2 regions of the Enterococcus sp. JNUCC 77 genome follow, and region 2 is predicted to be linked to the other one. Evidence: riboswitches for the same ligand, from Rfam matches in the RefSeq annotation. Region 2 holds a riboswitch; the other holds the start of a gene.
The links. A riboswitch is a leader RNA that binds a small molecule or an ion and turns the genes downstream of it on or off. The one in region 2 is predicted to bind fluoride.

Region 1: another riboswitch for fluoride. It lies ahead of ACVWNY_RS15460 (chloride channel protein); the one in region 2 lies ahead of eno (phosphopyruvate hydratase).

What each region holds. Positions count from the first base shown of each region.
Region 1 is NZ_JBTHIG010000002.1:516,578-520,002, forward strand. It holds gene ACVWNY_RS15450 (cation:proton antiporter) at 1-312, opposite strand, end outside; gene ACVWNY_RS15455 (hypothetical protein) at 302-652, opposite strand; gene ACVWNY_RS15460 (chloride channel protein) at 652-1,929, opposite strand; fluoride riboswitch at 1,976-2,047, opposite strand; gene ACVWNY_RS15465 (DeoR/GlpR family DNA-binding transcription regulator) at 2,285-3,052, opposite strand; gene ACVWNY_RS15470 (formate C-acetyltransferase) at 3,220-3,425, shown strand, end outside.
Region 2 is NZ_JBTHIG010000001.1:1,886,706-1,890,130, forward strand. It holds gene ACVWNY_RS09220 (DUF368 domain-containing protein) at 1-339, opposite strand, end outside; gene eno (phosphopyruvate hydratase) at 442-1,719, opposite strand; fluoride riboswitch at 1,800-1,860, opposite strand; gene ACVWNY_RS09230 (NAD(P)H-dependent oxidoreductase) at 1,901-2,470, opposite strand; gene ACVWNY_RS09235 (acetate kinase) at 2,624-3,425, opposite strand, start outside.

The sequences.
Region 1 (3,425 bases), on a different contig from region 2:
AGGTGCTAATATAACTGTGCCGATAATTTCTATCAAAGCAGGAAGAAAACACATTAAAATGGCTGGTCGTCCGACTTTTATTAAATCTTTTAAATCAAGGGAAAGTCCAGCTCGAGTCAAAATAATAATTAAAGCAATTTCTCTTAAATCAGTAGAGATGGATAAAAGATCCGAGCTAAGCAAGTCTAAAGCAAAAGGACCTAAAAGGATTCCTGTACAAAGAAAACCAACTAATGGTGGTAAATGCACTTTTTTGGCAAAACTACCAAGTATTAACCCTAATAAAATTACTATAGCAATACTAATTAACATCCTCTTCTCCTTTCTTTGAATGATTATTTATCTTTTTAAAACTAATTTTTGAAGGTTTAAAAAAAAGTTCATTGGTTAAGAAAAGTCGGTCCAATCGATTGTGTTGCTGATGAATGTGAAAATTTAAAACGTATTCTTTTCCTTCTTCTAAAATGTAATATTTTTTTTTATCTGCTGGATGCCCTAACCAAGCCCCATTTTGTATATCAAATATGTGGTGCCCTAGTCGAACACTCCCTTCATCAACTTTTATGATAATCGTTTTTTTACCAGTCGTTTCAAAGGGAATTTCATAATGTTTTGAACGCCAACCTTTTGCTAGATGTATATGATTGTTCATTATTTATTTTCCTTTCTGCTAGTTAAATCACTTATTCGATAGCCTTCGTGATGTTTTAAATAAAATGATTTCGCTTGTACAATAGTTTGAGCAGGATATATTCCTTGGTGACCAGAAACAAGATAACTGATAAATGAGGCCATTGCATAATAAGGCAGAGCTTCAACACCAAACAAATCAATACCTAACATGATAGTCGTAATTGGTACATTTGCTGCACAACCAAAGACAGAAATTAACCCCAATGCTGCTAGAAAAGATGGCGAGATATTTGTTAAATTACCTATGACACTGCCAAGAGAAGCACCTATGTCAAAAAGAGGAGTTACTTCGCCACCTTGAAATCCTGCTCCCAAAGTTAAACCAGTATAAAAAAGTTTTAATATTGGATCTAGCCATGAGGAATTACCTCTAAAAGCATGATTGATTAAATTTAGGCTTAAGCCCTCATATTGCTGACCAGAAAAAAGTAAGATTAAAATAACGAATATGGAAGCACTAATTAACGCCCTAAGTAAGTAATTAACAATTTTTTCTTTATAAATTCGTTTTAATGTATGGGTCCATAAAGCAAATAAACGCCCAAAAATGCCAAATAAAATTGATGCGATGAAAACGATAAATAAAAGTTTCCAACTCATTTGTGGCAGGTCAACAATTCTATGCAGCTCATGACTAGTTCCGAATTTCAATGAAGTATAGTTAGCTATATAAGAAGCTAAAAAGCAAGAAATCAAGGAGGAACGTTCTATTTTTCCAATGTAAACCATTTCCATACCAAAGAAAGCTCCTGCCAGAGGGGTTCCAAAAATGGATGAAAACCCCGCGCTTACTCCTGCATGAATCAATTGTTTATGTTGATTTTTTTCAAGCCGAAATAGTTGACTTGCTTTGTTAGAAAGAACACCACCAATTTGGACGGCTGAACCCTCTCGACCTGCGGAACCACCAAAAAGATGGGTAAGTAAAGTAAATAAAAAAGTAAAGATACCCATTCTAAAAGGGACATCAATTTCATTTTGAGTACTTTCGATAATCAAATTATTACCTTTTTGGGATCCTTTTCCATAGTTTTCATAAACGAAAGCAGTCAGCACGCCAATTACTGGCAGAAATAGCAAGAGGACATCATGGTGACTTCTATAATTTGAAACAAAATTTAAACCGAATAATAGATAGTGAGATACGACACCCATTGTTAAAGCAACTACAATGACTAAAAAATAAAAAATTAACCTTTTTTTGAAATGCGGATTTTTTAATCTATTAATTTTCATTTAACCTTCCTTTCTGAACAAAAAAACTGATGGCTTCCACAAATAAACATTTGCAGAAGTCATCAGCTATTAGGCAGTTTTGGATTAACCAAGGGAGACATTCATTCCCTTATTTAATTGTTCATTTATTTTTAGCATAGAGATATTTTGTTGTCAATTAAATTTATGAGAAAAACTGAACATTCTGTTGTTTAGTTCTTACCGGATGCTGATTAACGAATATTCGAGAGACAAGTAAAAGCTACTGTTTCTTGTTATCTATCATTTATAAAAAAATTCCCCTTAAATTTTTTAGATATAAAAGCTGAAAATTGCTAAATTGACTATTTTTTTATGGATTCACCATCCTTAAAAATCATGGAACCAAAATCAAGCGAGTCTGGTGTCGAATATTATTAGCAATTTCAGGTGATAAGCCTTGATTTGAGATAACGACATCAACCTCTGACCAAGAAGCGACTTGTACAAGAGAAGTGGTTTGGAATTTTGAATCGTCGATTAGGACGATTTTTTTTGATGATTTTTTCAGCATTAATCTTTTGGCTTCAGCGTCTGCTAGGGAAGAAGTACAAAAACCATTTCGATTTTTAACCCCACTGGAACCAAAGAAGCAAACGTCAAATTGGATATCGGGGTACATTTCTTTTCCCGTATCGTTTCGAAAAGTCATATCTTCGGCATTGTATTGTCCGCCAAAAGAATAAAGTAGGTGATGGGCGTTGGCCAGCTCTAAAATGGCAGCTAACGAACCTGTAAAAATTTGTCGTGACGATAGCTGAGCGATTTTGTTGGCAAGAAGTGCTACGGTACTGCCCTGATCAAGACCAATAATTAAATCTTCTGATTGCAAGAGCTCCAACGCTTTTGTGATGATGGTTTCTTTTTTGGCTAAATTTTTTGGTCGACGATGGAAGACTGGCTCCAAAGGTTTCTCTTTGATTAAGATGGCGCGTCCGTGTTTTTTTTCTAAAATTCCTTCACTAGCTAAATAGGCTAGGTCCTTACGAATCGTTTCGTCTGATACATCAAACAAGCTAACCAAAGTAGCGACTTTCAAGTTATTTTCTTTATAGAGCAAAGCGGTGATATCTTTTCTTCGCTGTGCAATTTCTGATGCCTTCATTTGACTCACCTCATTAATAAATTAACAAGTATTTCCAATAAATTCAACAAAAAAGTTGGGATAATCGGTAAAAATTAGAATATTTTTACTTAATTCCAAGAAAAACGTGGAAATCTTTTATGTGAAAAATTATACTAAAGAAAATATAACGAGGAGATGAAATAGCTATGTCACAGATAGTAAGTGAGGCTAACACTGCGAATATCGTAGTTGATGGCAATCAGCGGATCCAAACAATGAAAGATCATTTATTTATGGAAAAACGCCAAATTTCATTAGAACGTGCATTACTTTATACGGAAAGTTATCAGAAAACAGAAGGGGAACCGACGATTATTCGACGGGCGAAAGCGGTGGTTCATATTTTAGAAAA
Region 2 (3,425 bases):
TTCTTTCCACAATGCCGGCACAGTTCCAATAATACAACCCACAAAAAACCATAGCATAATAGTCTCAAAGGAACCGAGTAAAAAACTGACCGCAAAAGATAAAACAAAAACCCCAGTCAAGCCACCTAAACCTACTGGAATAAAAAATAAAACATTTTCTTTAAAATTTCGCGTTATATGGGCTAAAAAAGAAATAATTCGTTCATAAATACCAAAAACTGCCGCCAATGCCCCGCCACTGATTCCCGGTAAAATAAAACCTGAACCGATAAACATCCCTTTAACAAAACGTAATATCCAACTACCTACATTTTTTTCAGACCGTGCCTGCTTTTCCATTTAATAAAAATCTCCTTCTCTCTTCGTCATCTAAAATAGTTTAACGATAAAGAAAGGAGGAGACAAGTTATTTTTTAGTTGGTTTAATTTTTTTATAAAATTCTATAAGCTTTCTTTAGGAAAATGAGCTAGTATAGCTTGTCCTTCAAGTTCTTCTTCTATCCGTAAGAATTGATTGTATTTTTCTACGCGTTCACTACGCGCCATTGAACCCGTTTTGATTTGGCCAGCACTCAAAGCCACAGCAAAATCAGCAATAAATGTATCTCCTGTTTCGCCAGAACGATGAGAAATCATAGTAGTATAGCCATTTTCCCGTGCCATCCGAATCGTTTCGATTGATTCAGATACTGTTCCAATTTGGTTTAATTTAATTAAAATAGAATTGGCAATACCATTTTTAATTCCGTCTGCAAAAATCTTCGGATTGGTGACAAATATGTCATCGCCTACTAATTGAATTTTATCTTTCATTGCCTCCGTCATTAATTTAAAACCGTCCCAGTCATGTTCAGAAAAACCATCTTCTATTGAAATAATAATCGGGTATTTTGCAACTAGATTTTGGTAATAAGTCAACATTTCAGCAGAAGATAATTCTTTGCCTTCGAATTTGTATTTTTTGCTAGCATCATCGTAAAATTCACTGGATGCTGGATCAATCGCTATGGCAATTTCTTCAATTGGTGTATAGCCAGCCGTTTCAATTGCTTTAATCAATGTTTCAATGGCTACTTCAGTTGAGGGTAATTTAGGAGCAAAGCCACCTTCATCACCAACCGCTGTTTCATAACCATTATTAGCTAAAATAGCTTTCAAAGTATGATAAATATTAGCAATTTTTTCCACACCATCGCGAAAGCTTTCACGTTTTACTGGCGTAATTAGAAATTCTTGCACATCAATTCCTGAATCTGCGTGAACCCCACCATTAATTACGTTAAAAAAAGGTTGTGGTAGTTCTAAATCTACTCCACCTAAATAACGATATAGAGGAATATTTTTGCTCGCTGCTGCAGCTCTAGCTACTGCCATTGATACACCTAAAATCGCATTAGCACCTAAACGACTTTTGTTATCCGTTCCATCCAGATCAATCATAATTTGATCAATTACAGCTTGATCAAAAGGTCTTTTACCGATCAAAGCATTTTTAATTTCTGTATTTACATTGTCTACGGCTTTTAACACACCTTTACCTTGCAAGCGACTACCGCCATCTCTTAATTCAACTGCTTCACGGTCCCCAGTTGAGGCACCGCTAGGAACTTCAGCACGACCTAACGTCCCATCTGTTAATATAATATCGACTTCGACAGTTGGATTTCCTCTTGAATCAAAAATTTCCCGAGCTTTTACATTTTCAATAACTGTTGACATGATAATTCCTCCTTATTTTTGCAAACAAAAAAACACCTATCGAAAGGTAAATTTTTTTGTAAGCAGGCAAAAAAATTTAACTTGCAATAGGTGTCATCAGCTTTGCAGCGGTTATAGGGGAACACCATCCCTTTGATTAAATAAGAATATACACTTATTTCAAAAAACAATCAAATAATAACTATTTTAAATTTTTGTAGGCACGATTCAGGAATTCTTGCCGTTCCTCTGAAGAAATCGTACCAATTAAATCCAAATGATGCCAAGCTACTTTTTTCACACCCACATCCTTTAGCGTAGTAATCAGCTGGTGACGATAACTATCATTGCAACGTTCTTTCAGACTTTCAGTCGATTGTTCTGATGTTGAAAATACAACTGCTGAATCAATCTTCAATAGCGGCTGAATTCCATTTCCTTCATCATAAAAAGCAAATTGATTTAGCAAAATCTTATCTAAAAAACCTTTCAAACTTGCTGGTGTAGCATACCACCAAACAGGAAAAATAATTATTAACTGCTGTGTATCTTTCAATATTTCCATGTATTTTTCAATCAATGGATCTAATACTTTTCCTGCTTGATAAACAGCCAACTCATTTTCTGTCATAACAGGATTAAACCGATCAGCATTTAGGTCAATTACTTGATAATCTTTTTTATCAGTGATTAAATGGCTGATTAAATTTTCTTTGATTTGGTGATTAAAACTTTTTTGATAAGGATGATCAATTAAGATTGTGGTTGTCATCATGACGCCTCCTACATAATGGAAATATTTTTATAAAAGTCTGTTCCAAATTTAAAATTTTTTTCATTTACATAATACTAATTTTACAAAAAAAGAGTGTTAAACTTTATTTCAGTTTAACACTCTTAAATACAATATTGAATGATTCGTTGCTTATTTGCTTAAACGTTCTACGTCGCGGGCAATCATTACTTCTTCATCAGTCGGAATCACGTAAACTTTTACACGAGAGTCAGCTGTTGAGATTTCTGCTTCTTTACCATGGATTTTTTTGTTTAATTCTTTGTCGATTTCAACACCAAACCAAGACATATTTGCTGTAACCATGTCGCGAACTAAGTCAGCATTTTCACCAACGCCAGCAGTAAAGACGATTGCATCTACACCATCCATTACTGAAATATATTGCGCAATATATTTACGAATCCGATCAGTATAAATTTCCATTGCTAAAATGGCATCTTCATTTCCTTCAGCGTATGCATCTTCGATATCACGCATATCACTTGATAAACCAGTAATTCCTAAAACACCAGATTTTTTATTTAAGATATCGATCATTTCGTTAATGTTAGCAATGCCTTCTTTTTCCATAATGTATGGTAATAGAGAAGCATCCACATCACCAGAACGAGTTCCCATTGTTAAACCTGCAAGTGGCGTGAAGCCCATTGAAGTGTCGACAGATTTTCCACCTAAAACAGCAGCGATTGAACCACCATTTCCGATATGTGCTGTGATAATTTTAGTTTCTGCCAAAGGTTTGCCTAATAATTCTGCCGCTCTTTCGGACACATAACGATGGCTTGTTCCGTGGAAACCATATTTACGAGCAGCGTATTTTTCATAATATTCTTTTGGCAAGCTGTACATATAATTTACTTTAGGCATTGTTGCGTGGAATGATGTATCAAACACAGCCACACTTGTAATGTTTGGTAAAATATTTCTGAAA